Regions from separate parts of the Pragia fontium genome, predicted to be linked through region 1. Evidence: predicted binding sites of a transcription regulator. Region 1 holds the regulator's gene; the other holds the start of a gene.
The links. The regulator LexA, encoded in region 1, represses DNA repair genes until DNA is damaged. The targets are predictions, from matches to a motif close to TNCTGTATGTACATACAGNA.
Positions count from the first base shown of each region.

Region 2: the regulator LexA is predicted to act here: its motif matches at 4,507-4,526, upstream of EL341_RS10295 (TfoX/Sxy family DNA transformation protein).

Region 1 covers NZ_LR134531.1:3,469,983-3,486,102, forward strand. Annotated here, with positions in the region: gene dusA (tRNA dihydrouridine(20/20a) synthase DusA) at 1-449, opposite strand, end outside; gene zur (zinc uptake transcriptional repressor Zur) at 660-1,109, shown strand; gene EL341_RS15020 (hypothetical protein) at 1,498-2,037, shown strand; gene lexA (transcriptional repressor LexA) at 2,123-2,734, opposite strand; gene EL341_RS15030 (diacylglycerol kinase) at 2,835-3,200, opposite strand; gene plsB (glycerol-3-phosphate 1-O-acyltransferase PlsB) at 3,323-5,776, shown strand; gene ubiA (4-hydroxybenzoate octaprenyltransferase) at 5,875-6,747, opposite strand; gene ubiC (chorismate lyase) at 6,747-7,253, opposite strand; gene psiE (phosphate-starvation-inducible protein PsiE) at 7,401-7,811, opposite strand; gene pgi (glucose-6-phosphate isomerase) at 7,882-9,525, opposite strand; gene EL341_RS15060 (LysR family transcriptional regulator) at 9,712-10,623, opposite strand; gene EL341_RS15065 (nuclear transport factor 2 family protein) at 10,772-11,218, shown strand; gene EL341_RS15070 (NAD(P)-dependent oxidoreductase) at 11,268-11,903, shown strand; lysine riboswitch at 12,187-12,445, shown strand; gene lysC (lysine-sensitive aspartokinase 3) at 12,562-13,911, shown strand; gene panS (ketopantoate/pantoate/pantothenate transporter PanS) at 14,080-15,009, shown strand; gene EL341_RS15085 (DASS family sodium-coupled anion symporter) at 15,458-16,120, shown strand, end outside.
Region 2 covers NZ_LR134531.1:2,381,919-2,398,038, forward strand. Annotated here, with positions in the region: gene helD (DNA helicase IV) at 1-658, opposite strand, end outside; gene EL341_RS10285 (YccF domain-containing protein) at 881-1,330, shown strand; gene yccS (YccS family putative transporter) at 1,374-3,515, shown strand; gene EL341_RS10295 (TfoX/Sxy family DNA transformation protein) at 3,667-4,311, opposite strand; gene EL341_RS10300 (cell division inhibitor SulA) at 4,547-5,041, shown strand; gene ompA (porin OmpA) at 5,842-6,918, shown strand; gene matP (macrodomain Ter protein MatP) at 7,027-7,482, opposite strand; gene EL341_RS10315 (AAA family ATPase) at 7,678-9,429, shown strand; gene fabA (bifunctional 3-hydroxydecanoyl-ACP dehydratase/trans-2-decenoyl-ACP isomerase) at 9,529-10,047, shown strand; gene EL341_RS10325 (hypothetical protein) at 10,210-10,608, opposite strand; gene EL341_RS10330 (hypothetical protein) at 11,383-11,592, opposite strand; gene ppk1 (polyphosphate kinase 1) at 11,845-13,935, shown strand; gene ppx (exopolyphosphatase) at 13,941-15,488, shown strand; gene ompW (outer membrane protein OmpW) at 15,552-16,120, opposite strand, start outside.

The sequences.
Region 1 (16,120 bases):
TAACTGTCAGAATCATCAATACCAATTCGGGTCTTTACCGTCACTGGAATCGACACTGCGTCTTTCATCGCTTTAACGCAGTCAGCCACCAGCTCGGGTTCTGCCATTAAACAAGCGCCGAAACGACCGTTCTGTACTCGATCGGAAGGACAACCGGCATTCAGATTAATCTCGCTATAGCCTAAGGCCTCAGCCCGCCGGGCGCACTCAGCCAGCGCCTGCGGATCGCTGCCGCCCAGTTGTAGTGCTACAGGTTGCTCTTCCTGGCTATAGGCCAGATAGTCACCTTTGCCAAACAGTATGGCGCCGGTAGTAATCATTTCGGTATACAGCAGAGTCTGCCCACTCAGCAAACGATGAAAATAACGGCAATGACGATCGGTCCAGTCAAGCATCGGTGCAACGGAAAAGCGCTGCATCGGGTAAGGATGTGTTTTATCAGAATTCATTATGAATTAACGGCTATCAGATAGTTGTTTCTGTTGATAAATAAATTTAAGGGAATTAACAGAATATATAGGGCACATATTCTACCATAGAAAAAACAGATCTCAGCTATAACTGACCGGACTTAATCCTCAGCGGATAGCGAAGCCCTATCGATTGCCGCCCTAAGCATGGTAGAATCTATAGCAAGATGGTCAATAAAAGAGATAACAATGAAATCGATCAATATTGAGTTAATGTTGGCTAAAGTTCAAAAGCTCTGTGAACAACGCGCCGTGCGGTTAACGCCACAGCGTCAGTTAGTCCTACGTTTGATGGCCGAACAAAAAAATGCGATTAGCGCTTACGATTTATTAGACCTGCTGCGTTTATCTGAACCTCAGGCCAAGCCGCCAACAGTTTATCGCGCCCTCGACTTTTTATTAGAACAAGGATTCATTCATAAAATCGAGTCAACAAACAGCTATGTCGTGTGCCATCACGTTGGCGAACCACTGCATACTTCAGCCTTATTTATCTGTGATAGCTGTGGATTAGTGACTGAATATCATGCACAAGGCATCGATCGGTTATTAGAAGAGTTAGCGGAGAAAAGTCATTTTACTATTCAGCACAGCGTGTTAGAAACACACGGTGTTTGTTCTAAGTGTGTAAAAGCCTAAGTAAGTTATCTAAATTAATTATTATTAATTAATATTTAAATCATTATTTTAGAATACCCCACGATTTCATTTATTGTGTAAAAATAGTCATAACGCTATAAAGTTAAATGAATTATTTTATTATTAACAATAGACCTCATATCGATAAATATTTAATTAACAATAGGTTAATCAAATTAAAAACCCCTTTACCAGAGAAAAAACATTAAAACCAACATATAAAATCAAATTACTCAATTGAATCAGGATATCATCCTATTCGTATTTTTTATTTTATTCCCCCGTCAATAAAGGATATATTCTCATCATACTAACTATAAGTAACCTCGATCATTAATCACTATGCTATTCCCCTAATGTTAGGGGTAATTTTCCAAGGAAAACAACAATGAAGCAGTTTATATGGGCGCTTCTGACTATTGCTGGGACATTATCAAATACCCCTGCCAGGGCGACTGATGAGCTCATGAAACTTATTGATGATAATCAGCATCATACTTCCGTACAAAACTGGACGGAGATAACGGGCCTACCCGGTCAACTATCGGACAACTGGGAACTGGTAGAAACCGATCTGTCATCTATTTGGCTGTTAAAAAATGAAATTGACCCAAATCTGCTGGGACGAATCTCCGCTCAACAGTTAGAAGATAGCGTTCAGTTGAAAGATGAAGTTGACGCCATTGCCGAAAGCTTTGAGTTTCAATCAGCCAAATTAAAACGCAGTACCGAGGTTTATGGTGAAGTCTCAACTGAACAGCTTGAGGTCAGTACCAAAGACGGGAATCAGGATATCTCCGGTATATTTGTACTCATGAACTATCAGAATAAACTTTATACTTTGCTATTAACCAGCCATTACGATATTGCCCGACTAAAACAACATAAAAATAATTTAATGGATGGCATTTTTCTGACGAAGAAATAATGTCCAATATATTGCAGCAATAAAAAAGCGCCCAAAGGCGCTTTTTTGTATCGTACTTCTGCATCAGAAGCCAATCAGTATAAAATTACATCCAATCGCCGTTGCGAATCACGCCAACCGCAAGCCCTTCGATGGTCAGGCTTTGCTCACGTAAATCAACCTCGATAGGTGAAAACTCTTCATTTTCAGGTAATAGCTGAACAACGTTACCTTGCTTCTTCAAGCGCTTAACCGTCACTTCATCATCAATTCTGGCAACCACAACCTGACCGTTACGTACATCTTGAGTTTTATGTACCGCCAGTAAATCACCGTCCATAATACCAATATCTTTCATTGACATACCGCTAACCCGCAGCAAAAAATCAGCATGAGGTTTAAACAAAGCAGGATCAACTTGATAGTGGTTTTCAATATGTTCCTGCGCCAGCAACGGTTCTCCTGCAGCCACACGACCAATCAGTGGCAGCCCCTCTTGCTCGGTTTCCATCAACAGACGAATACCCCTTGAGGCACCGGTAACAATCTCAATAACGCCTTTACGCGCCAACGCTTTCAAATGTTCTTCAGCCGCATTAGGCGACTTAAACCCCAAAGTTTGGGCAATCTCAGCACGAGTTGGAGGCATACCTGACTGACTGATATGGTCACGAATCATGTCATAAATTTGCTGCTGTCTGGCGGTTAATGCTTTCATCTCTGGATTCCCTCAACCTGTTTTTATATACAGTTATGCTGTGAGTATATACAGGTATCCATTGGATGGAAACCTTAAAAAGATATATTTATGAGATAACTCAGAAAAAATGACTATAAAGAATGCTCACCCAAACAAACAGAGCCAGAAAAATCGTGACCAATACCGCCGCAGACCCCATATCTTTAGCCCGGCCTGACAACTCATGACGCTCGGTGCCAATGCGATCAACCACCGCTTCAATCGCGCTGTTAATAATTTCAAAAATCGCGATCAACACCACTGAGCTAATTAATAAAATACGTTCGATAATCGTCACATCCAGCCATGTTGCCAGCGCTATCGCCACCACAACCAGCGCCGTTTCCTGACGGAATGCTGCCTCATTCTGCCACGCGGCACGCAATCCTTTCCATGAGTATCCCGCTGCTTTAATAATGCGGGTTAGCCCCGTTGCCTGATTCATTTAATGACGTCCTCTAAAAAATTCTAACCAATTTTAGCAATTATCAGACATCACATCATCACAGATTACGTATAGTTCTGTTATTCTTGCAATTCACTATTTATATGAGGCTCGCAATATTTATGTCTGGTTGGCGTAAACTTTACTATAAGCTATTGAATATACCTATAAAAATGCTAGTTCGTAGCAAATGTATCCCTTCCGATCCCGTGGCTGAATTGGGATTAGATACCACACGCCCGATACTCTATGTTCTGCCCTATAACTCAAAAGCGGATTTATTAACCCTACGGGCCCAATGTTTGGCTCAGGAGTTACCCGATCCGCTAGAACCTTATGAAGTTGACGGTCAATTGCTGCCCCGTTATGTGTTTACTCATGACGGCCCACGGTTATTTAGCTATTACGCACCGAAAGAAGAATCCGTCAAACTGTTCCACGACTATTTGGATTTGCATCGCAATCATCCAGATTTAGATATTCAAATGGTTCCGGTATCGGTGATGTTTGGTCGTTCTCCTGGCCGTGAAGGTCATGGAAACACTGGCGCTCCTCGCCTACGCCTATTTAACGGGATTCAAAAATTCTTTGTTGTCCTGTGGCTTGGTCGCGATAGCTTTGTGCGTTTCTCTCAACCCGTGTCATTACGCCATATGGCGAACGAACATGGCACCGACAAGAGTATTGCGCAAAAACTCGCCCGCGTTGCGCGCATACACTTTGCCAGACAGCGTTTGGCGGCCACCGGTCCGAAACTGCCAATGCGTCAGGATCTGTTTAATAAACTGTTAACCTCTAAAGCCATTGAAAAAGCGGTAGAAGAAGAAGCAACGGCCAAAAAGATCTCTCTCACCAAGGCGAAACAAAACGCCGTGGATATTATGGAAGAGATCGCCGCCAACTTTAGCTATGAAGGCCTACGAGTAACCGATCGCGTCTTAAGTTGGACCTGGAACCGCCTCTATCAGGGTATCAATGTCCATAACGCCGAACGTGTACGTCAGTTGGCACAAGATGGGCACGGTATCGTCTATGCGCCAAGCCATCGCAGCCATATGGACTATCTGCTGCTCTCTTATGTGCTCTACCATCAAGGGCTGGTACCGCCGCATATCGCCGCAGGTATTAACCTGAACTTCTGGCCTGCTGGCCCGATTTTCCGCCGTTTGGGCGCGTTCTTTATTCGCCGTACTTTCAAAGGCAATAAACTTTACTCCACCGTATTCCGTGAATATCTCGGGGAGCTGTTTAACCGCGGCTACTCCGTTGAGTATTTCGTTGAAGGTGGGCGCTCACGTACCGGTCGTTTGCTGGAGCCGAAAACCGGCACCCTTTCCATGACCATACAGGCCATGCTACGCGGCGGTAATCGTCCTATCACCGTGGTACCGGTTTATATTGGTTATGAGCACGTAATGGAAGTGGGTACTTACGCCAACGAGCTACGCGGTGCCACCAAAGAGAAAGAGAACTTGTGGCAGGTTGTGCGCACCATGCGTAAGCTGCGTAACTTGGGAATGGGCTATGTTAACTTCGGTGAACCTATTCCACTGATGACGTACCTCAATCAGCATGTTCCGGACTGGCGTGACGCTGTCGATCCGATAGAAACCCCTAGACCAAACTGGCTAACGCCAACGGTTAACCAGATCGCCAACCGGCTGATGACCAATATCAATAATGCGGCAGCGGCCAATGCCATGAACCTGTGTTGTACCGCATTACTGGCCTCTCGCCAGCGCGCCTTAACCCGTGAGCAGCTACTTGAGCAGCTCGACTGCTATACACAGCTACTGCGTAATGTTCCTTATGCAAAAGATGCCACGGTGCCATCCAGTACCCCTGAGCAAATGCTGGAACACGCGCTGAAAATGAGTAAATTTGAAGTCGAGAAAGATAACGCAGGTGAAATTATTGTCCTACCGCGCGAACAAGCGGTGCTGATGACCTACTATCGCAATAACATTCACCATATGCTGGTTTTACCATCGTTGATTTCCAGTATTGTTATGCATCACGACAGTATTTCTCGTCAGGAAATTATTGAACAGGTCGCTCTGATCTATCCATTACTGCGAGAAGAGCTTTTCATGCACTACGATGCAGAAGAGCTACCTGACGTCATTGAAACACTGATTAATGAGCTGGAACGGCAGAAGCTGATTAAAACGCTGGCGGATGGCCGACTGGTGCTTAATCCCCCTCGTATACGTGCCCTACAGCTGTTGGCCGCCGGCGTTCGGGAAACATTACAGCGTTATACCATCACCCTATCGTTGTTACGTAATAACCCGAGCATTAATCGCGGTATGCTGGAAAAAGAGAGTCGCCTGCTGGCACAGCGTCTCTCGGTGCTGCACGGTATTAATGCGCCGGAGTTCTTTGATAAAGCGGTATTCTCTACGCTGGTCGCAACACTACGCAGCGCTGGATATATCAATGACGTTGGCGATGCCATTCCTGAAAATATTCAGTCGATGTACGACATGCTGACCAGACTGATGACGCCAGAAGTGAAATTAACCATCGAAAGCGTCACTGAAGCATCGGTTGAGCCAGCAACACCGGAAGAATAGACCGTAGCGCAAAATAAAATGCCGGCAGGTTATGATGAACCTGCCGGCATTTTTTATTGTCAGAAAAATAAGCATCCGACTTTGATTTAATCACCTCTTCAGCCGATGGTAAGATCCATCAGCAAGCCGAGGAAAATCACTAAACCAACATAGTTATTATTCATAAAAGCTTGAAAGCACTTCTCTCGCTCACGCCCGGCAATCAGCTGCTGCTGATAAACAAACAGCGCGCTCACCAGCAGTAAAGACCAATAAAATGGCCCACTCAGCTGATTTAAATAGCCAATCCAAGCCAGTAGCAATACCGTCGCTAACTGGAGTAAACCGATAATTATTTTATCGTAGCGGCCAAACAGAATAGCGGTCGATTTAATACCAATTTTTACATCATCATTGCGATCAACCATGGCATATTGCGTATCGTAAACCACAGTCCAGCAAATATTCACCAACAGCAGTAGCCAACAGCTCAACGGTAGCGCATCGCTAACGGCGGCATACGCCATGGGGATTGACCAGCCAAACGCCATACCCAAAATCACCTGAGGAAGATGAGTAAAGCGCTTCATAAATGGGTACATCCAGGCAAGGATCACACCGGCGACAGAAAGTAAAATAGTCAGTTTATTCAGCGTCAGAACCAAAAGAAAAGAGATGGTGACCAACACCAAAAATAGTATCTTGCTCTCTTTTTCCGTTACCGCTCCGCTAGGCATTGGACGAGAACGAGTACGTTCTACGTGGCCGTCAAAATTGCGGTCGGCAAAGTCATTAATCACGCAGCCGGCGGCGCGCATCAGAAATACGCCGATGATAAAGATAACCAAAATATAAACATTTGGCGTCTCTTTTCCAGCCAGCCACAAAGCCCAAAGCGTTGGCCAGAGCAGGAGTAACGCGCCAATTGGCCGATTAATACGCATCAAACGGCAGTAAGCCAGCCATTTGCCTTGAGTCACATTTTCCCCCATTAATATAACGGTGCCGACGGTAAAAAAATTTCTGTCAATAACAGAGGCTTACCAGATAAACATAAGCGGGAGCGTCGCCCCCACAGGTCATCAAACAATGAAACCTGGATGTAATCTCGTTCTAATTCTGCATGACTGAACAAATAACGCCCTAAAGGCATATCACCCAACGCAGTCAAACGTTGCTCGGGACCACACAGCGTTTTTTCGGGTACGACAGTACGCGCCCATATCCACGGCATGGTATCACCAAACAGCAGAATTTCACGTATCCAATAACGTGTATCTACCGGTAATTCTGATATTTCTTTCCCTAAAAGGTCAAAGGATACATACCCTTCAAACAGTGGCTTAACCATCACGTTCTGACAATACCGCTCGCAGCGGCTGGTCATAGAATCTTCTTCCAGCAACCAGTCAGAAACTGATTGAGTCAATAAGTGCGCTGCCGACGAATCCCAGTTTCGATCTTTCCAGTTTGGCGCAGAAAGCGTCTGGTTCACCATGGTAACACCCTAATATAATCAGTTCTGATAACCAATTGGCTATAAAGAATTAGGCGGTTATTGTAACGTAAAATAGCCCTCAGCAAACACTGAAGGCTTCATTTTTAGAACTATTTTTTAACAATACGTCAATAATCTGACGGAGGTTTACTCACGCTTTAATCGATCGGTGTTCGCCAGATAAAGCGCAATCACCAGTATCAAGATAGCACCGGAGTAGATCAGGGTATCAATGGGATCTTTATGATCGACAATGATTAAGCGAATAATCGCCGTTATACCGATATAAATAAAATAACGTAGCGGGAAGTGATAACCACTCTGAAAATACTTGACGATCAAGGCAATAAATTCAAAATATAAAAAATAGATGACGATGCCTTCAATCAATAAATAACTGGAAGACTGGGCTGAGTTAACAAAGAGTACCTGAATCAATGAATAGGTTTCTTTACCAAGGAAAACAATAAGAATAATTGCCAACACCAGCAGCCAAAAATTTAATATTGTTTGCAGTATTCTGCCCACGAAAGTCGCTCGCTTAAGGTTATCCTGCATAGTTTTTCCTTCATTTCACAATAAAGCGGGAATACATTTTATCCCCGCATTGTTACTGATTAACGACCCATTAACGCCATTGCTTAAACGTATTAATCAAACCGTTAGTTGATGAGTCGTGGCTGGAAACCGACTGATTACCAGAAAGCTCCGGTAAAATACGGTTAGCCAACTGTTTGCCCAACTCTACTCCCCATTGGTCAAAGCTAAAAATATTCATGATCACACCTTGAGTGAAAATCTTATGCTCATACAACGCAATAAGCGCACCAAGACTATAAGGCGTTATCTCTTTTAGCAGAATAGAGTTAGTCGGACGATTGCCCTCAAATACTTTAAACGGAACAATAGCTTCAAAGTCAGCAGCTTGCTGTCCAGCTTTGACAAACTCTTCACGTACTTCATCGGCGCTCTTACCAAATGCCAACGCTTCAGTCTGAGCAAAAAAGTTGGATAGCAGTTTAGCATGATGATCGCTCAACGGATTATGACTGTGAGCCGGTGCAATAAAATCACATGGAATCAGCTTAGTACCTTGGTGAATAAGCTGGTAGAACGCATGCTGACCGTTGGTACCCGGCTCACCCCAAATAATCGGACCAGTTTGGTAGCTCACTTTATTACCATTACGGTCAACATACTTACCGTTGGACTCCATATTTCCCTGTTGGAAATAGGCGGCAAAACGATGCATATACTGATCGTAAGGTAAGATGGCCTCGGTTTCCGAACCATAAAAATTGTTATACCACAGACCAATCAGCGCCAACGTGACCGGCAGGTTCTTCTCTATTGGCATATCGGCAAAGTGACGATCCATGGCATGAGCACCGCTCAGCAACTTCTCAAAGTTATCAAAGCCGATCGATAGCGCAATCGACAGACCAATGGCCGACCACAGAGAATAGCGCCCACCAACCCAATCCCAAAACTCAAACATATTGTCGGTATCAATACCAAACTCGGCAACCGCTTTGGCATTGGTCGACAATGCAGCGAAATGTTTAGCCACGTCCTTCGGTTGACCGACGCTCAGAAACCAGTCACGCGCGGTGTGGGCATTGGTCATGGTTTCCTGAGTGGTAAACGTTTTAGAAGCAATCAGAAATAAGGTGGTTTCCGGATTCAGGGTCTTAATCGTTTCTGCAATATGCGTTGCATCAACGTTAGACACAAAATGCATGGATAAATGGTTTTTATATGGACGTAAAGCCTCAGTGACCATATAAGGTCCGAGATCCGAACCACCAATACCGATATTGACGACATCAGTGATGGCCTTACCGCTGAAGCCCTTCCATTCTCCGCTGATAATGCGCTGACAAAAGGCTTTCATCTTAGCCAGTACCGCATTCACTTCCGGCATAACATCTTGGCCATCAACCAAAATCGGCGTATTAGAGCGATTACGTAATGCAACATGCAATACTGCGCGATCTTCGGTACGGTTTATTTTTTCACCGCTGAACATGGCCTTAATCGCACCGGTCAGATCGGATTCTTTTGCCAATTCCCGCAACAGCGTCAGCGTTTTATCGGTGATGCGATTCTTGGAGAAATCGATCAACATCTGATTATCAAACGTTGCTGAAAAGTGAGCAAACCGGTTACTGTCCTGAGTAAATAAATCACGAATAGTAACGTCTTTCATCTCTGCAAAATGCTGATTAAGCGCCTGCCATGCGGCTGTTTCCGTCGGGTTAATACTTTTCATCATTGGACCCTTCTACATAAAATAAAGATAAAATTTGCATCGATTGTATCCCGTTTACCTGTGAATTAGATGACTTTCACCAATAGCCAAAGGCTATCATGTTCACACTAAGGCTGACAGGATTCAGCAAAAAATTCATATTTCAAATTATAGACAGATAATCAAAGAAAATACCTAAAATTACCGCTATTCACCTTGCCAGAATGCATCCGATTTGAATCGTTCATCAAGAAAATTGAGTAAGGCACGTAATGCCAGCGACATATAATTACGCGAAGTATAAATGGCATATACCGATAGCGTCTCTAGCTTATACTCCGGTAGGATAACCTCTAATGTGCCATCAATAATTTCATTTTTTACCAGATAAGTAGGTAATAACGTGACCCCTACTCCCGCTAATGCCGCCTGTTTCAACACCATGGCTTCGTTAGCACAAATCCTGCCCTTAATCGGTATTCGAATCATTTTACTCTTATCCAGAGGATCATAGAAAGACCAAGAGTGGGTACTAAATTGCGAATGCGTCAGACAGGTATGCTGGGCTAAATCATCCGGCGTTTGCGGGCGAGCGGTTCGGTTAAGGTATTCCGGTGAGGCACAAACAACGGAATGACAAAGGGCAAGTCGTTTGGCAATGATACCCGGTTCCAGAGTATTGGTAATGCGAATAGCCAAATCAATTCTTTCATCCACCAGATTAATACTGCGTTCCAGCAGTTGGATATCGATATTGACCTGAGGATAACGTAACGAATAGTCGGCGATCACCCCAGACAGATAGGCCTGACTAAATGATTGACTACAGGTGATGCGTAAAGCCCCTTTCGGTTCCGATGAATGATCCAGTTTACCCGCCAGCATCTTTTCTTGTACCTGCAGCATCTGCCGACAGTCAATTAAGGCTTCCTCACCTGCCGATGTCAAACTCAGGCTACGAGTAGAACGATGCAACAATCTGGCGCCGAGCCAACGTTCCAATTCGGCAAGATAACGTGAGGCCGTCGCTCGGGTTAATCCCAACCTTTCTGCAGCCGCCGTTAAACTACCGCGCTCGACGGTTTCGACAAATACCTGCATTGCCGTTAATCGGTCCATTTATTCGCTCACTTTCTGCAACAAACTATTATTGAATAGACTATATTTAAAACAATAAAAAGCAATTAAAGTTGTCCCGTCAAATTAATCGAACAGCGATATCGCCAATAGCGTCAAGCCAATGGATAAAACAGCCCAGGAGAGTCCCATGAAGTCCAAATTATTATTTAGCCTGTTACTGCTTACTTTTTCTCTGGTCGGCCACGCTGCCACAGAGAACCAACAGGAATTGAACAAACAAGTTGTGACTAAATTTTATCAGCAGGCGCTCAACGACAAGGATGGCGAAGCGGCGGCTCACTATTTGGGAAAAGTTTATATCCAACATAATCCCAATGCGCAAGACGGCGTAGAAGGTTTCAAAAAGTATATTGATTATCTGAAGAAAAATTCACCGAACGGCAAAAGCGAAATCAAGCAGGTGTTTGCCGAGGGTGATTATGTGATTCTGCATGTCAAAAGTACTCGTTCACCAGAAGATAACGGACAAGCCATTATTGATATTTTCCGCCTTGAAAACGGCAAGATTGTTGAGCATTGGGACGTGATCCAAGCGATTCCTAAACAATCCGCTAACGGTAACGGCATGTTTTAACCAGTCAGTCTGGTATCAATCTATTAAAAACAAACGGTAGGACAATACGATGAAAGTAGCAATTATTGGTGCCGGTGGTAAAGCCGGTCATAAAATTATGGTTGAGGCACTCAGCCGGGGTCATCAAGTCACTGCAATCGTGCGTGATGCAACAAAAATCACCGACAAATCAGTCAAGATTTTGGAAAAAAGCCTGTTCGATTTAACCGCCGACGACGTGAAGCCGTTTGATGCAGTGATCGATGCTTTTAATGCCCCAGCCGGGCATGAAGAGCAACATCAGAGTTCATTAGCACACCTGACTAAAATATTATCAGGTAACCAACACACCCGTTTATTGGTGGTTGGCGGCGCAGGTAGCCTATACGTTGACGATAAACTTTCGCTACGCGTTGTGGATACCCCTGATTTTCCTGCCGCTTATAAACCAACGGCAAGCAATATGGGCGAAGCGTTTTTACAGTTAAAATCCCATAACGATGTTAACTGGACCTATTTCAGCCCTGCCGCCATGTTTATGGCCGATGGCAAACGTACCGGCCAATTTACGCTGGGTAACGATCGCCTGATGGTGAATGCCGCCGGTGAGAGCACCATTAGCTATGCTGATTATGCCATTGCCATGATCGATGAGCTGGAACAAGGCAAACATATTCGCCAGCGTTTTACCGCTGTTGCTAAATAATCTCATCATTTAGACAAAACCGGGGAAACTATCAGGCTTCTCCGGTTTTTAATCCTCTATATTCACCAATAAGTTAAAAAATAATTATTATAAAAACCGCAAAAAACTTAGCAGCAAACATCGAAAAACCGCCCCTCAATAACGCTTTTATCTATCCATAATCCACAAAACCAAGTAAACCTCCGATAGCCGATTAAAGAAATAAAAAACAAACACATAAACACCATTGACACCGGCTTCAGAACCCGCTATTTCTTAAGGCCTACTTGTGTATCCTAATACATAAGCCAGAAGAGGCGCGTCGTTCAGGTAAAGTGTCAGAGGAACCGGTATCCGATGAAGACACTCCAGGGGATACGACGCCGAGGCAGTTCGCTAACCGGATAAGCGCACCGTCGACCACAAGGGCTGAATCCCTTGGGTTGTCACCCATGTTACCCACAAACATATTGTGGGAATAAGAGTCTTTAAGTAGCATTCGCGCAAACACGTTTGACGCAGCGACAAACTAGACTCTGGCAAGGTGGAGCGCTTCTGGGTGTACCGTAGTGTTTTCTTCCTACGCTTGCTCCCTGTTTACCGCGCTTCCTTTGTGCCAAGGCTGATGAATTTAAGGGCTATATACTGAGCCCCACCTGACACGAGGAATTATTGATTTATGTCTCAAATCGTTATTGCAAAATTTGGCGGAACCAGCGTGGCCAACAGTGCCGCCATGAACAACTCCGCTGACGTGGTGTTATCCAATCCTGACGTAAAAGTGGTGGTGCTTTCTGCCTCTGCCGGCGTTACTAACTTACTGGTTGCTCTGGCAGAAGGATGTAACCCAGATGTGCGTCAGGAAAAAATCGAACAAATCCGCCAGATTCAGTATCAAATCCTCAATACTCTGCCTGACTCACAGGTTGTTCGTGACGAGATCGATCGCCTGCTGGAAAATATCACCACCCTTTCTGAAGCTGCTAGCCTGGCTACCTCACTGGCGTTGACGGATGAGCTGGTCAGCCACGGTGAACTGATGTCTACCCTGTTATTTGTCGAACTGCTGAGAAGTCGCAAGGTGAACGCCGAGTGGTTCGATGTGCGTAGCGTGATGAAAACCAGCGATCGTTTCGGTAAAGCCGAACCCGAAGTCCAGACGCTTAGCTCACTGTGCCAACAACATCTACAGCCGCGTTTAGCCGACACGCTGGTGATTACTCAGGGCTTTATCGGCAGCGAGTCCAAAGGCCGCACCACCACATTAGGCCGCGGCGGCAGCGACTATACTGCCGCTCTGCTTGGTGAAGCGCTGAACGCCAAACGCGTTGATATCTGGACTGACGTTCCCGGTATTTACACCACCGATCCGCGAGTGGTGCCTAACGCTAAACGTATTGATGAAATTGGCTTTGAAGAAGCCGCAGAAATGGCAACCTTCGGCGCTAAAATTTTGCATCCGGCGACCCTGATCCCTGCCGTTCGTCGGAGCATTCCGGTATTTGTCGGCTCCAGCAAAGAGCCTACCGCTGGCGGTACATTAGTGTGTAATAAAACCAGTCAACCGCCGTTGTTCCGCGCGCTGGCGCTACGCCGTAAGCAAACCCTCCTCACCCTACACAGCCTCAATATGCTGCATGCGCGCGGTTTTCTGGCTGAGATCTTTAACATTCTTGCCAGCCATAATATTTCCGTTGACCTGATTACGACTTCAGAAGTCAGCATCGCGCTGACGTTGGATACCGCGGGCTCATCAACCAATGGTTCCAGCTTGCTAACCAGCGCACTATTAACCGAGTTATCGGCGCTGTGTCGGGTAGAAGTAGAAGAAGATCTGGCGCTGGTTGCTTTGATTGGTAACGAACTGGCAAAAGCCAGAGGCGTGGGTAAAGAGGTATTTGGCGTATTAGAACCGTTCAATATCCGCATGATCTCTTACGGTGCCAGCAGCCATAATCTGTGCTTGTTAGTTCCGGGTGACGATGCCGAACACGTCGTTAAAACCTTACACCATAACCTGTTTGAATAAGGTTATTGCACCATCCTAAAATTGATGGGTTAATAGACGAGTGAGCAACGGGCAACCGTTGCTCACTCATTTTTAATCTGTCGTCTGGAAAATAAATAATAACCACCAGATTAGCAATGAATAACAACATCACATATTAATCATGCACTAATAAGGAAGTATCGATACATGTTAGCCAAGGTTACACGCTTATTCCCATTATGGGCCCTGTTATTATCCTTCTCCGCTTACTACACGCCGGGGACGTTTACCGGTATTGCGCCCTATATCAGCTATCTACTCATGCTGATTATGTTTGCTATGGGCGTTACTCTGCGGGTAAGCGATTTTAAACGTATCGCCACACGTCCTGCTCCGGTGGTTGCCTGTACCCTACTTCACTATCTGATCATGCCGTTAGCGGCGTGGATTCTGGCTAAAATTTTCAGTATGCCAGCCGATCTGGCCGCAGGGATGATTCTGGTGGGCAGCGTTGCCAGTGGTACCGCCTCTAACGTTATGATTTATCTTGCCCGAGGTGATGTCGCCCTTTCTGTTACCATCTCTTCCGTTTCGACTTTAGTCGGGGTATTTGCCACACCACTGTTAACCTATTTATACGTTGATGCCTCAATCGACGTAGATATTTTAGGTATGTTACGTTCTATTCTACAGATCGTGATCATTCCTATCGGTGCAGGTCTTATTGTTCATCATACCTTTACCAATACCGTAAAACGCGTCGAGCCATTCCTGCCTGCATTATCCATGATCTGTATTTTGGCTATTATCAGTGCAGTTGTGGCTAAAAGTCAGGGCCATATTGCTTCAGTCGGTTTTATCGTCGCCATTGCCGTTGTATTACATAACGCCATTGGGCTGTTGGGTGGCTACTGGGGTGGCAAGCTGTTTGGATTTGATGAATCAACCTGCCGCACTCTGGCTATTGAAGTCGGTATGCAGAACTCCGGTCTGGCCGCAACGCTGGGCGCTCAATATTTCTCTGCGGTTGCCGCACTGCCGGGGGCTCTGTTCTCCGTATGGCATAATCTGTCGGGTTCGCTGTTAGCGGGTTACTGGCAGGGAAAACCAACCAAAGATACAGCCGCTAAAGAATAATTGATTATCGTAGGTTGAAAATAAGAGAGGCTATGCCTCTCTCCTCTTGATGACCAACCTTGTTAAATTAGCGGTAGTGATAATTCCGGCTGTAAAAGCCCTGAGCGAATATGGCTATTGTGCTCAGCCGGAAGTGCATTAATACTCAGCTACAGCGTGCGCCGGGCCTAGCCGGGCTACGGGCACTCCGGCAGCTAAAGCTGCTACGACCCCCACGCCCGTCTCTCCCGTCGATAACATGTATTAAGATTTTGTCAGCCGATGGAAGAGAGGTTATTCCTCTCTCTTTTTAATCAATATTCCAATATAAAAAGAACATGATTCGCCCGAAATAATATCCACAATATTTTTCCATATATAGCCTAAACTTATTTAGCTAACGCCCTTTCTTAACTCAAATTAAGTATTTCATTTTTTTACTTCTCTTTTTATAGAGTAGGGATAACCCGTGAATGCAAAAAAAGTTTCTCCGGTTAATTGGCTTCCGCTGATTATCATTGTGATATGTGCCACCGTGCTCTGGCACGTTTCGCCACCTGAAGGCCTCAGTCAACCAGGCTGGCATTCAGCCATTGTGTTCGTTGCTACCATTGCCTGTATCGTCACTAAAGTTTTGCCCATCGGAGCTGTCGGCCTCATTGGTATCACGGTATTTGCTCTGACCTATGCCGCTGGCGCATCAACGGCAGTCGAGGCCATTACCACCGCTTTAAGTGATTTAAATAGCTCACTCATCTGGCTGATTGTGGTTGCCTTTATGATCGCCAGAGGCTTTATCAAAACCGGTTTAGGTCGCCGTATCGCATTGCAGATGATTCGGTTATTGGGCAAAAGAACTCTCGGCTTGGCTTATGGTTTGGCCTTTGCCGATCTGATCCTGTCACCGGCCATGCCAAGTAATACCGCTCGATGCGGCGGCGTTATCTATCCAATCGCTGACTCTCTGGCGCGCAGTTTTAATTCCAATCCGGAAGATCAATCACGCAATAAAATCGGTACTTTTCTTATCACCTGTATCGGTAACGTTAATGATGTCACCGCCGCGATGTTTATGACCGCCTACACCGGTAACCTACTGGCGGTGAAACTGGCCGCCAATGCTGACGTACAT
Region 2 (16,120 bases), 1.1 Mb from region 1:
TCCCAGCGCCAGCTAAAACCAGAACATTTTTTTCACCGCTAATCACCGCACGACACTGGGTTGGGTTCAACGGTTGAGATTCAATATGTTGGAAAAATGCCTGATGTTGCTGCAACATACGCTGAACCCAACGTTGGTTAGTCGCATCAATGATGTCGGTACCTGAATCTATCCATTCCACACAGCGTTGATAATGCGGATGACAATTAGGGAACTCATGTAAGCGTTCTTTGGGTAGCGGAAGCGAAACAAGGGAAGTATGAATTTCAGCTTGAATGTCGACTAAGTCCTGATGCGTCAACCATCGTTCCTGCTGCAGGCGCTGATCAATCTTTTCCATCTGTTTGAGTAAAACATCGGCGGCAATTTGGCTCATTTCTAAGCCCCACAACTGCCATACCTGCATAAGGTGATGGTAAAAACGTTGAGTTTCATGCCATTCCGTACCGTGAAGTCGCACCACCTTTTGCTGCGGTAGCTCAAACTCCAGCTCTCCCCAGACCAATCCTCTTTTGCAACGAATAGCAATTAACTGATTAAATGGAATGGTATAAGTGTGCTTGGGGCCGCTGACTTCAACGCCAGCGTGGAGCATTTTGACTTTATTATAGGGGTGCTGGGCCAAATGTTGACCAACAGAAGTTGACTTCAATTCCATCACGTTATGCACCACCTATTTCTGTACGTCTGACCATAATGATTCAGTTTACCTTTTATTCCACTCTGCTCTCCAGTTGGAATAGCATAAAAGCGCTGTATTTATAGGCTAAAAAAATGCCAATGTCTCTTTTCCATTGAGTAAAGTGCTATAAACCGTAACAATAGGTACCGGCTATACTTTTATATCCGTTACCTTTTGACGCTTATATGGAGCAACCTGATGCGCAGTATATTAAATATACTCAATTTTATTCTGGGTGGGGTTTTTACTACTTTAGGATGGCTTTTTGCCACTGTTTTAACCGTTGTTTTGATTTTTACGCTGCCATTAACCCGCTCTTGCTGGGAAATTACCAAACTGTCCCTATTTCCATTTGGTAATGAAGCCATACACGTTGACGATCTTAATCCTAATGAACGTAACGCTTTAATGAATGCTGGCGGAACGGCATTGAACGTTTTTTGGCTGGTATTTTTTGGCTGGTGGCTATGCTTGGCCCATATCTGCGCAGGCATCGCCCAATGTATTACCATCATTGGTATTCCGGTCGGCATCGCTAACTTCAAGATTGCCGTTATTGCACTATGGCCGGTCGGTCGCCGAGTGGTGCCTGTTGAAGTTGCTCAGCAAGCTCGTATCGCCAAAGCCAAACGTCAGTTTCAACAATAAAGCTCGCTGAGTCATAGTATTCGCGCAATAAGGTATTGATGTAATGTCATTTATATTAGGGTTACGCCGTTACTTTTATAACAGCAACTTGCTCTATAGCATCCGTATTTTTATTGCGCTTAGCGGCGTGGTATTTGTTCCCTGGTGGTATGGGGAAAGTCTGTTCACCATTCCTCTAACTTTAGGCGTGGTGGCCGCCGCGCTCACCGATCTTGATGACCGTTTAACCGGGCGATTGCGTAATCTGGTGATTACGCTAGCCTGCTTTTTTATTGCCTCAGTCTCAATTGAGCTGCTATTCCCCTATCCGTGGCTGTTTGCCCTTGGCTTATTATTGTCCACCGCCAGCTTTATTTTGCTTGGTTCTTTAGGACAACGCTATGCAACTATCGCTTTTGGTGCCCTGCTTATCGCAATCTATACCATGTTGGGCGTATCCATGTACGACGTCTGGTATGTACAGCCGTTATTACTGTTAATCGGCGCCATTTGGTATAACCTGATTACATTACTTGGCCACCTGATTTTGCCTATTCGTCCCTTACAGGACAATCTGGCCCGCTGTTTTGAAGATCTGGCCCGCTATCTCGATGCCAAATCAATGTTGTTTGATCCCGATGAAGAACACCAGTTTACCGATCAGTTGATTCACGCCACCATGGCCAATGGCAACTTGGTTAACACGCTTAACCAAACCAAAGTCTCATTGCTGACCCGACTGAAAGGCGATCGCGGACAGCGCAACACTCGTCGCATGTTACGCTATTATTTTGTGGCTCAAGATATTCATGAACAAGCCAGCTCTTCCCACGCCCAATACCAGCAACTAAGCAAAAAATTACGCTATACCGATATTCTGTTCCGCTTTCAGCGCTTGATGACGCTACAGTCGAAGGCCTGTCTGAGCATTGCTTACTCAATTCGTTTTCATCAGAAATACGTTTATGATACCTATCAGACGCAGGCCTTAGCCCATTTGGAAAAAAGCTTATCTAACTTACAGGCTAACCGAGACTTACCATCAAGTCTGATTCAATCTTTACATCATTTATTAAAAAATCTGAAAGGTATTGATACTCAGTTGAGCAATATTGAATCAGAACAGACGGTGAATACCCCATCGCCCCAAGATAATACGCTGGCGGATGATAAGCTCACCGGAATAAAAGATATCTGGTCACGCATCGCTCAAAACTTAACGCCTCAGTCTGAACTATTTCGTCATGCCGTCAGGATGTCGATCGTACTTTTTATCGGATACGCCATTATTCAGCTGGCCCATTTACAAAATGGCTACTGGATTATGCTAACCAGTCTGTTTGTCTGCCAGCCTAACTATAACGCGACTCGTGCTCGCCTGACGCTTAGAGTATTAGGAACTATTGCCGGTATTCTGCTCGGCTTACCTATTCTCTACTTCGTCCCTTCTCAGGAAGGACAGTTGATATTAATTGTGATTAGCGGAGTCTTGTTTTTTGCCTTCCGTAACGTTCGATATGCCTATGCCACCATGTTTATTACCTTGCTGGTACTATTTTGCTTTAATTTGCTGGGAGAGGGTTTCCGGGTTGCAATACCGCGCGTTATTGATACGTTGATTGGTTGCGGGATTGCTTGGGCTGCGGTCAGTTTTATCTGGCCAGACTGGAAATTCAGACATATTTCGCTGGTACTTAAAAAAGCCATTGATGCCAACTGCCGTTATCTTGATGCCATTCTCGAGCAATATCATCAGGGTAAAAACAATAGTGTAGATTATAGAATTGTACGCCGTAACGCCCATAACCGAGATGCTGAGTTAGCCTCCGTTATCTCCAGCATGGCAGCAGAACCCCGAAAAGATACGCAACAATTAGATCAGGGCTTTCGTTTGCTGTGTTTAAACCACTCTTTATTAGGATACATCTCGGCCTTAGGTGCCCACCGTGAAAAATTGACCGAAAGCCCTGCAATATTATCCTTATTGGATGATGCAGTTTGTTATATCTGTGATGCTTTGCAGGTTAATTCAGATGATACTCAATCAACAATGCTAGCCTTAGAAAAAATCAATCAACAAATAACCGAAATGAACAGTGCCAGTAGTAAAAACCCACTAGTCACACAACAGTTAGCGTTAATTATAGGATTACTGCCCGAGTTTATTACACTGTCAGATAAGATTTACACGGATATAAAGCAATAAACGCCAGCAACCTCATCATCGCGTAATATATTGAATGATATTGCTCAAACTAAGCAAAGTGGAGATTGAGACAATAAACAGTCAGGAAGTAAAGTCATTCTATTATTAAGTTTGGTGACCGTCTGGGCGATCACCTTTAATATGCAGGTTGTTACACAGAATAATTTACCAGCTCTTTATATTTCGTTTGATCGTGTGTTCTGAGCTGTTCTATCAATTCATTACGTAATGAGTTAGGCAAGGCAGCAACGTGGCAACCTTTGATTGCGCCAGCCAAAGAGAAAAGCAAATCCAACTTAACATCTCGCTTAAATTCACGAAGTTTTATATAAGTCCTTAACGCCCCTAAATGCATTAAATCTTCACGAGTTCTGACGCCTACTTGCCTGAGTAATCTTTCTATTCCGATATTGAGATTTGGCAGATCTTTTAAACGAAGATATTCCTGTATCAGCCTTTCTTCCATATCCGTCATCGCGGAGGACAAAGCATAAGTGACAAATCGTTTTAATATTTCTTCATTCTGCCAGAGTGACTCATTAACATGGTAATACTTCATCAATACCGGTACGCCGCGTTTATTATAGATAAACTGTGACATGCCATAACTAATGAATACCGATTCAAGATACTTGTTTGCCCTTAAATAAAATTTATCGTCAGAAACCAGACCAAACATGACTTTATTTTTACAAATACCATACCCACCAAACATCGAACGGGAGGTGAGTTCACCTAGTTCACTAAAATACCCGATAACATCTTTGACTAAACTTTTTGTATCTTCTCTATTCATACATCTTCTCCGCCTTGAGATTAAAGAGTGAGTAAAAATTAGTGAAACCTGTAACGAGAAACACTTACTCGATTAAATCACACTCAACTTAATTGATTATCAAAATATATCTATAATTAATAGTTAGTTAACGATAATTTGATATAAAATATGCGAAGTACCCTGAAAATAGTTGATTTTCTCCCTCGCCTCTTATACTGTATAAAAACACAGTATATGGAGAGGTCACCAATTTATGCGCTCAACTCAGCAAACTTACAGTAACGCTTTACATACATTGATTAACCCAATGGATAAAAGCTCGCTCGGTCGCTATGGTGCGAATCTGGTTAGCGAAATTGTGTACGACCCACAAAATCCATTTACTCTGCATTTATTGCTTCCTTTCCTGCAACAGCTAGGCCAACAACCACGCTGGCAACTTTGGCTTTCACCTGAACGTCGCTTAAACCGCTATTGGATAAACAGCCTGGGTTTGCCTGAAAAAAAGACGGTTGCTTTAAATACAACCTCTATCGAAATGAGTGTGGAGATGATTGAAAAAGCGTTAAAAAGTGGAAATTTTAGTTCTGTTATAGCCTGGTTACCGTCAATGGCACCGAATGTTAAAGAAAAACTTCGCCAAGCAGCTGTCGATGGGGATTGCTACTGCTTCATTCTGCAACCTTTATCGGCAAATCAAGGGCAATTTTACCAGCCTGACTTATTCAATAGAGCCCATTGGCATTAAAACCACATAGAATAGAGACAATATAACTTTTTCACTTTATCCTGATATGAATGAGCTCAGGCACATTAAGCCTATATTGTTTGAAAACATTCTTTTCTATCAATTAATTGAAATATTAGTTTTGCGTTAAGTTATTACTCAATAAATCACAATAAACAAGTAATGCTTACCAAGAAAAATATAAATCAAGCACTAGCTTAATTAAGAGGCATTATAAATAATTTCTTATAACCGTTAGTAAATAATCACCCAATGTTAATTTAAAAATGATTATCTTCTAATCCCTCTGTCTAACCCGCACTCTTTTTATTTTTACCATTCCCCACTCTTTATCAATCCCCCCCTACTTGATAACACCTAAACCGTCATCTTTACTTAAACTAACATAACATTACATAACGGAAGGTAATGTAATTTTATGTTACATAAAACAATTTCAAAAAATCGTAACACGTTCAATGAGATAATTATCTATTCGTATAACCCTTCATTTATCTCGCTAATAAATGAATCTTTCAATTGTTCTAATATTTGAACAGCGCGCTTAATTAAGTATCAATCTGTAGGTAAATGCATGTTAATATTTATACTAATCATGGTATTTTTATGTTCTTTTAGAACTCAAGACTTGTAACTTTCCTGACACGTTGTAAACTTTACCTTGATTAGGTTGCTTTATGGTTCCGGATTCTCGATGTCAGTCATGGATTGACGTGGGTACTTTATCTTCGAACTTTAAAACCAGAACCGCAAAGCATTAACTTATATCACTACTATTTTAGATGATAACGAGGCGCAAAATGAAAAAGACAGCAATTGCTTTAGCAATGGCATTAACCGGTTTCGCTACTGCAGCGACAGCCGCTCCTCTTGATAACACTTGGTACACCGGTGCTAAAGTTGGTTGGTCTAGCTACCACGACACTGGCTTCTATGATGGCGTACCTAGCAACAACAATGACCACCCTAACCAATTAGGTGCTGGTGCATATGTTGGTTATCAAGCTAATCAATATTTAGGCTTCGAGTTTGGTTATGACTGGTTAGGTCGTATGACTTACCGTGGCGACACCAGCGGTGCTTATAAAGCACAAGGCATCCAATTATCAGCTAAACTGAGCTATCCAGTAATGAACGATCTGGATATCTACACTCGTTTAGGTGCTATGGGATGGCGTGCAGATTCTAAAGTACATTACTCTACCGGTGGTTCTTGGTCAGATAACGATACTGGCGTTTCTCCACTGGCAGCAGTTGGTGTTGAATATGCAATCACTCCAAGCATCGCTACCCGTCTGGATTACCAGTGGGTTAACAACATCGGTGATGGTGATTCAGTTGGTACTCGTCCAGACAACGGCATGCTGAGCTTAGGCGTTGCTTACCGTTTCGGTCAAAACCAACCAGCTCCAGTAGCTGTAGCGGTTCCAGTTGTTGAAACTAAGCGTTTCACTCTGAAATCAGACGTTCTGTTTGCTTTCAACAAATCAAACCTGAAAGCTGAAGGTCAACAAGCTCTGGATCAACTGTACGGTGAGTTAAACTCAATCAGACCACAAGACGGTTCTATCGTGGTTCTGGGTTATACCGACCGTATCGGTTCTGAAAAATACAACCAAAAACTGTCTGAGCAACGTGCTCACAGCGTTGTTAGCTACTTAGTATCTAAAGGTATTCCAGCTGATAAGATTTCTGCTCGTGGTTTAGGCAAATCTAACCCAGTTACTGGTTCTACCTGTGACGGTATGAAGCGTGGCGCAGCTCTGATCGATTGTCTGGCTCCAGATCGTCGTGTAGAGATCGAAGTTAAAGGCGCTAAAGACGTTGTAACTCAAGTTACCGAAGCTGCTAAAGAAGTTATCAAAGCAGTTAAGTAAGTCTTCGAGTTAAAAATTATGAAAACCCCGCTTAGCGGGGTTTTTTTTACTCAAAATTTATTTGCTCAAGCTAAGAAACAACAACAGCACTATTTCATCAAATTGGTACTATTTGTCCTGAGTAAGAATGGCTTTTAGATCCTGTTTCAATAGTGACATCTGATTGGCGTATTGTTCTTTTCTCTCCGCATCTTCAATCAGTTGAACAATTGTCTCCGACAACGTACTTCCTCGACGCTGCGATAATGCGGAAAGCCGCTGCCAAACCAGAAACTCAAGATCGATAGATTTTTTCCGCGTACTCTGATGTTCAGCGTTGAAATGCCGTTTACGACGGGCGCGAATCGTTTGCTTTAACCGATTCAATAAATCAGGATTGATATGCGCATTGATCCACTCTTGTACTTTATGTGGCTCATTTTCCAGTCGTAACAATTCATCGACCATTTCCTGAGCAGCGCTGTACTCCAGATAGCGGGTTATCGCTTCACCTTCACGATGCTTTTTTACTAAATACTTCCACTTCCACCCGCTTTCAAGATTATCTAATTGCTGATATTTCATAATGCACCCAATGAGTGACCGCGTAACATTTGTAGCATAGCAGCTTTTTTAACCTTCTCAAGCCCCTATCCCGATCGTTTTGCTATCATTGTCTATAATATTGTACAGATATAGAGCTAACTGAACACGAGAGTATGAACTCTGCCCGTTTCTTGTATAATCTCGTTTTCCTTTTTGAATAAAACAGCGAATACTTTGACTATCAATCGACTTGAATGGCAACAATTATTGCCCAATACCGCAGACTATAAGAACTTATTCGAACGAGAATATCGTCGCGAGCCGTTAGATATCGCGTTGACTCAACCTCGCTTAAAAAAGTCTTTAGCAACATTTTGTCATCAACATGCCAGCGGCTCACCGTTTATGCTGGTCAAGGCCGTAGACAGTCGTCCCTATCTTGCTTTAATCCATGATGCACTCCAAAGCATCATATCGCCTAAAAATGATGTTATTGGCAGCCGATATGACATCAATAACGGCGTTATTACCCGCTCCGATGCACAGCATCGCGATGATAACTTCGCCGCCACCAGTCACTGTCTATATGAAGAATGGCTGGAAACGGAGCAATTATTCGGTTGCTTACGTAAACAAGGCGATCAATATACTTTAGAGCCGGGTTTAATACATAAAGCTAACGGTGGAATCCTTATTTTATCGGTGCGGACTTTACTCACGCAGCCGCATTTATGGTTCCGTTTAAAACAGGCCGTTACCAGCAAACGTTTTCAATGGTTCTCCGCTGACGATACGCGTCCTTTAGCTTTATCTATTCCCGCTATGCCGCTTGACCTAAAAGTCATTCTTGTCGGTGACCGTTACGGATTAGGTGAACTACAGGAGTTAGAGCCAGAACTGACTGAGCAGGTTCTGTATACCGAATTTGAAACCGACCTGCTTATTAACGAAGAAAGCGATATTGCTACCTGGTGCGAATATGTAAATTCAGTAGCCTGCCACTATCAATTACCAGTTATCGATGCCAGCGCCTATCCTTCGTTGATCAATGCCTCCGTTAGAAAAAGTGGCGATCAGGAAAAGCTTCCCCTGTGCCCTCAAGTGTTAAGCCAAATGCTGAGTGAAGCAACACCGTTTGCCTCACCAAGCATTACGGCAGATGCGATTACTCAAGCCGAGCAAGAAAAACTGTGGCGAGAAAGTTATCTGTCAGAAATGGTGCAAGATGATATCGACCTGGGGCAAGTACACATTGAAACCGATGGATTCGTCATTGGCCAAATTAACGGATTATCCGTTTTAGAATATCCCGGCCATCCGCGTGCCATGGGTGAACCATCACGTATTAGCTGCGTGGTTCATCTGGGCGATGGCGAAATTATGGATGTCGAACGTAAGGCTGAGTTGGGCGGTAATCTTCATGCTAAAGGCATCATGATTATGCAGGCGTTTATTGCCGCAGAGTTAGCCTCTGACCAACAGTTCCCTTTCTCAAGTTCAATCGTGTTTGAGCAATCCTACGGGGAAGTTGATGGTGACAGCGCCTCTTTGGCCGGTTTATGCGCCCTGATCAGCGCGCTATCACTACAGCCAATTAATCAACAAATTGCCGTAACAGGCTCTGTTGACCAGTTTGGCAATGTTCAGACTATCGGCGGCATCAATGAAAAAATTGAAGGTTTCTTTGATGTTTGTAATCGTCGGGAACTAACCGGTTCCCAAGGGGTAATTTTACCCTTAACTAACGTTCGTCACTTATGTTTAAAGAGTGAGATTGTGGAAGCGGTAAAACAGGAGCGTTTTCATCTATGGGGCATTGAGCACGTTCACGATGCATTACCATTATTGATAGGCTTACCTTACGTTGATGAAAACAAACCAAGCATTCTTAGCGCTATTCAGGAAAGAATTTTACAGGCTGGTGGCAATGACCGTAACCGGTTACCGTGGGCTTTACGCTGGCTCAACTGGTTTAATCGTGGCTGATCGGACTTGTTCAGCTTACAACTGTAAGCTAATCTAACCCGATAATATTTCAGGCTACACCGCCATTTTACATTTTCAAAAAATAAGGCTAGTTCAAATATGTTTGAAAAACGCGAATCCTATACGAAAGAAGACCTGCTTGCGTCAGGCCGTGGTGAATTATTTGGTGCAGGCGGACCACCGCTACCAGCACCAAGCATGCTGATGATGGATCGCATTGTAAAAATGACCGAAACCGGCGGACAGTACGACAAAGGCTATGTCGAAGCTGAACTGGATATCAATCCTGACCTGTGGTTTTTTGGCTGTCATTTTATCGGTGACCCAGTTATGCCTGGTTGCTTAGGCCTCGATGCTCTATGGCAATTAGTTGGCTTCTACTTAGGTTGGCTTGGTGGCGAAGGTAAAGGCCGCGCTCTGGGCGTTGGTGAAGTAAAACTGATGGGACAAATTCTGCCTACGGCAACTAAAGTCACCTACCGCTTACACTTAAAGCGTGTGATTAACCGTCGTTTAATTATGGGAATGGCTGATGGCGAAGTATTGGTTGATGGCAAAGTCATTTATACCGCTACCGACCTAAAAGTGGGTCTGTTTAAAGATACCAGCAGCTTTTAATCAATAATTCCTATCTATATAATTTAAAAGGTGATTATCTTAATTGATATCACCTTTTTTATATTGAGTGATATACGGTAATTTCCCTAAAATTAAAATCTCTTAAAATACAACTCAACAAAAAACCTCCCGAAGGAGGTGTCATGGCTTAAATTAATTGAATTACTTTGTTCGCCACATTCGATATTGTCCAGCAACTCCAATTTCAGTTTCATATTCCTGAGTAGCCCCGTCAGCCACAAGGGTGACAGACTTCTTCCATTCTGTTAGAGCACACTTAAATTTTACAGATAAAGAGTGCTCACCGTTTGGTAAATACAAATCTACAAACTGATTCTGCTGCAATCCGACTACATCAATACCATCAACTTTAAGAACCAAAGGACAATCATCAGGAAGACCGGATCCTGATATTTGATTTACTCGATGTATCCTTACGTGTGTCTTGCTTTTGTTCTCAACAAGATATCTAGAATCATAAGTTTCATGAGCGGCCGTGTATGGTCTAGCAGTACATGCTATTCCCATCATGACTGCAATTAATAAAAATAGCTTTTTCATTAAATTATCCTGTTGATATATTTTTTTCATCATATCAACCTGAAGCCAATCAATCACCTGTCGTTGTTACTAGAAATAAAAAACCTCCCGAAGGAGGTTTGATTTATGCGGCTAAAACACATGCGCCGATCTGTTTTATCTTCTCAGTTATCATCCCGTAAGCATCGAACTTCTGTGTTATTGATGCTTTATAGAAAAATATTATGAATTGGTAAGGAATGAAGGAATCGAACGCTCATAAGCGGGGTTGGAAGCCGCCGTAATACTCACTTACTCTCTATTCGTGATATTCCGCCTAGCCCCGGTTCGACCGGATTTTTAACATCTGTCATTTATGGTTACTTGTAATGCAACCAATTAAAAATTTTAGAATATGTAACCCCACAGGCACAGAAACTACGATTATAATGACTAAAGTTGTATATTTGGTGATATTGAGAATGTTTTCCACACTCATGTAATGCATTAGAGGTGTTCGCACTAAGATCTGAAACCCAACTATATAAAATCCGGCCAGAAATATATAAGCAAGTACACTCTTAAACATGAAAATCAGCAATGGCTTTAACCCAAGCTTACATCTCCAATTGAAAGCCTCTTTAACTGTACTAAAGTAATCAAGCATCCTCTATCCTATTGTATTCATGCCAACATGCTTATTTTATTAAAACTATATTATTATCAAGTCCTCTCAGTGAATGAGCCTTGAAATGAAAAGGCCCTGATATCTGAAAAGGCTAAAATTTTCTTCATCGCTGAAATGTTCCTGAATAACTAATTTGCCGTCAGGCGAAAAGCGTCAACGCGGTTATGGTAGAAAATAGAATAGATAATCATTTCACAATGATGGCAGCAAATAGAGCTTTCCCAGACTTCATTTTTATAAGGTGCTCTGGATAAGAGAACTTGCTGACAGTAAGGGCAGTGGTATGACAAAGAAAAGTCATCGCCTTCAGTTTGAACGGTGTTTTTGTGACTACGCATATATTCCTTCTTTAATTCATCTATTCATATCCATCGAATAAAGTTAAAGACGTCACGATAACTAAATAACTTAAATTTTATCTTACAGATGTGTGGGTAAAATTATCGAACCCTACTCTTATCTTTATTTACCGTCGTTTACCCTCACCGTCTAAATACCTTAATCTCCATCAAATCCTGTCAGGTATCTGTAGACTTAACCCCCAACTAATCGCCATAATGGTAAAATTATTCAGTTGCTATGGGGCCATGATGAATCAGGAAAAACTCTACATTGAAAAAGAGCTTAGCTGGTTATCGTTTAATGAACGGGTATTGCAGGAAGCTGCCGATAAAAGTAACCCTCTAATTGAACGCATCCGTTTTTTAGGTATCTATTCCAGCAATTTGGATGAATTCTATAAGGTACGTTTTGCCGATGTGAAACGCCGCATCCTGATTAAAGAAGAGCAAGGCTCCGCCTCCAGTTCCAGACATGTCCTGAAGAAAATTCAGGCTAAAGTACTCAAAACCGATCTGGAGTTTGACAATCTGTATAACGAACTGCTGTTGGAAATGGCACGTAATCAGGTTTTTCTGATTAATGAACGTCAACTATCCGAAAACCAGCAACTATGGCTACGTCACTATTTTAAAAACCATCTCAGACAGCATATTACGCCAATCCTGTTGAATAACGATATTAGCCTGCTTGAATTCCTGAAAGATGATTACACCTATTTAGCGGTTGAAATTATCGTTAACGCTGAGAAAAAAGAGTATGCGCTGTTGGAAATTCCCTCCAACAAAGTCTCTCGTTTCATTACATTACCACCAGAGCCACCGCGCCGCCGCAAGCCGATGATTTTGTTAGACAACATTATCCGCTTTTGTCTGGACGATATCTTTAAAGGCTTCTTTGATTATGATTCATTAAATGCCTACTCGATGAAAATGACTCGGGATGCCGAATATGATTTGGTGAATGAAATGGAGTCTAGTTGGCTGGAGCTGATGTCTTCCAGCCTGAAGCAACGTCTAACGGCTGAGCCAGTGCGTTTCGTTTATCAGCGCGATATGCCGAATGATATGGTAGAAATATTACGTAGGAAACTGGGTATCTCCTCCTATGACTCGGTTATTCCAGGCGGTCGCTATCATAACTTTAAAGACTTCATCAGTTTTCCTAACGTTGGCAAAGCTAATTTGGTCAACAAACCGCTACCACGTTTAAGACACATTTGGTTTAGTCATTTTCGCAATGGGTTTGATGCCATTAAAGAACGAGATGTCTTACTGTATTATCCTTACCATACCTTTGAGCATGTATTGGAATTAGTGCGTCAGGCCTCATTCGACCCTAGCGTACTAGCCATAAAAATTAATATTTATCGTGTCGCAAAAGATTCACGCATTGTGGAATCGATGATCAATGCCGCGCATAACGGTAAAAAGGTTACGGTGGTCGTTGAACTACAGGCGCGCTTTGACGAAGAGGCGAATATTCACTGGGCCAAGCGGTTAACCGAAGCCGGTGTACACGTCATTTTCTCTGCCCCTGGTCTGAAAATTCACGCCAAGCTCTTTTTAATTTCGCGCATTGAAGATGGGCAGATTGTACGCTATGCCCATATCGGTACTGGAAACTTCAACGAAAAAACCGCCCGCTTATATACCGACTTCTCTTTGTTAACCGCGGATTCGCGCATTACTAATGAAGTCCGCCGTGTCTTTAACTTTATTGAAAACCCCTACCGCCCGGTCAGCTTTGAGCATCTGTTAGTTTCACCACAAAACTCACGCTTAATGCTTAATAAATTAATCGATCGAGAAATTTCCTTTGCCCAAGCCGGCCTGAGTGCAGGAATTACATTAAAAGTTAACAGTCTGGTTGATAAAGAGCTGATTGACCGACTGTATGCGGCTTCCGGCGCTGGCGTAAAAATTCGTTTGATTGTACGCGGCATGTGTGCGCTGGTACCGAATATTCCTGGCGTAAGCGAAAACATTCAGGTTACCAGCATCGTTGACCGTTTTCTGGAACATGCTCGCGTCTATATTTTTGACAATCAAGGGGATAACCAAGTATTTATTTCCTCTGCAGATTGGATGACCCGTAACATTGATTACCGTATTGAAGTGGGTGTCGCTATTCTCGATCCGGTATTAAAGCAACGAGTTCTGGATATTATTGACCTACAGCTTGCCGATACGGTAAAAGCTCGAATTATTGATAAAGATCTGAGTAACCAATACGTTCCCAGAGGTAACCGCAGAAAAGTACGCTCACAAATTGCGATTTATGATTACCTAAAAAACCTTGAGCAATCACCCGCTTCAGAATTACCAGATTCAGCAGAGTAATAATAATGCCTTTGAACGACTCAATAACAACAAAACCACAAGAGATCGCAGCGATTGATTTGGGTTCCAACAGTTTTCATATGATTATCGCCCGGGTAGTTAACGGTGCACTGCAAGTTTTAGGCAGGGTCAAACAACGGGTCTATTTAGCCGATGGACTGGATAAAGACAATTACCTGAGTGAAGAGGCCATGGCCCGTGGATTAAGCTGCCTCAGTCTGTTTGCTGAGCGATTACAGGGGTTCTCACCGGATAGTGTACGAGTTGTTGGTACCCATACGCTTCGGCTAGCCGTCAATGGTCAGGAGTTTCTTCAGCGGGCCACCGAGATCCTGCCCTATCCTATTGAGATTATTTCTGGTCAGGAAGAAGCTCGTCTGATCTACATGGGGGTGGCCCATACACAACCAGAGAAAGGCAAAAAGCTAGTCATCGATATTGGCGGTGGTTCTACCGAATTAGTTATTGGTGAAGACTTCTCCCCTATTCTGGCAGAAAGTCGCCGCATGGGCTGCGTGAGTTTTTCTAAACAATTTTTCCCTAATGAAGAGATTAGCAAACAAAATTTTCATAAGGCTCAGCTGGCCACAGAACAAAAATTAGAGAATCTGGCCTGGCAATACCGTCTTCAAGGCTGGCAATACGCTTTAGGCGCTTCAGGTACCATTAAAGCGGTTCATAACGTTATCGTTGAAGAGCTGGCTGAACGGGATGGCATCATCACGCCGGAAAGACTGGCTCAAGTGGTCAACTTAACACTGAAATTTAAATCGTTTAGATCAATCGATCTGGATGGATTATCACCCGATCGCCAGAGCGTATTTGTGCCTGGGCTGGCAATTTTATGCGGTGTTTTTAATGCGCTGGATATTAAAGAGCTTAGATTGTCAGATGGAGCACTGCGTGAAGGCGTTCTGTATGAAATGGAAAGCCGTTTCCGCCATCAGGATATCAGAAGTCGGACAGCCATTAGTCTGGCGGAACACTATAATATCGACAGAGAACAAGCCAGCCGCGTTTTAGACACTACACAACAGCTCTATGCCCAATGGCTAGCCCAGAATAGTTCTCTGGCTAATCCACAATTGGAAGCGCTGCTTGGTTGGGCGGCTATGCTACATGAAGTGGGTTTAAGCATTAACCATAGTAATATGCAACGCCACTCCGCCTATATTCTCCAGAATACCAATCTACCTGGGTTTAATCAGGAGCATCAGCTGCTGTTGGCAACGTTGGTACGTTTTCACCGTAAAGGTATTAAGCTGGATGAACTTCCCAGTTTTAATCTGGTTAAAAAACGTCAGGTTATTCCCCTTATCCAATTGCTTCGTTTAGCCATTTTATTGAGTAATCAACGACAGGCCACGACAGCGCCGGAATACTTATGCCTTATTAGCGATGATTACCATATCACGCTGATTTTCCCTCAAGGCTATATGGATAAAAACAGTCTGGTTGCTGCTGACTTAGAACGGGAACAGGAATATTGGCAAGATGTCGCCGGCTGGAAGTTAAAATTGAAAAGCGATGACGAAAAAGTGAGAGCTGATTAACCCAATAAAAAACGCCAACAAATATGTTGGCGTTTTTTATTTCTTATAACATCGTGGCGATGATTAGAACTTATAACCTACACCGAACATAAATGCCCACGGATCAAGGCGAGTGCTGATGCTGTGATTAGTACGATTACCTGCGGCATCGGTAGAGGTAAAGTTAACGTCAGTATCGATGTTCATCCACCATACTGAAGTATTCACCATCCAGTTCTTATCAATGTTGTAGTCAACACCGGCCTGCAGTGCAACGCCCCAAGAATCATCAACGCTCAGGTTGCTTAAACCAGCGCCTTTACCGGTGTTATTAAATTCTTCACTAAAGAAGGTTGTATAGTTAATACCGGCTCCCAGATATGGACGCCATTGGCTCTCTTTAGTACCGAAATAATACTGTGCCATCAGAGATGGTGGTAAATGTTTAACTGTCGCAATGGTACCCGTCGCTTTTAAACCCACATCGTGTTTAAACGGAGTTGCGCCTAACAGTTCAATACCAATGTTATCTGTCACCATATAACCAAAGGTTAAACCTAGCTGGGTGTCATTATTAACGTTAAATGAACCTAAACCCATTACGTTGTCCGAACCTTCATTTGGTCTTACTGTGACTGACCCGGCACGGAAAA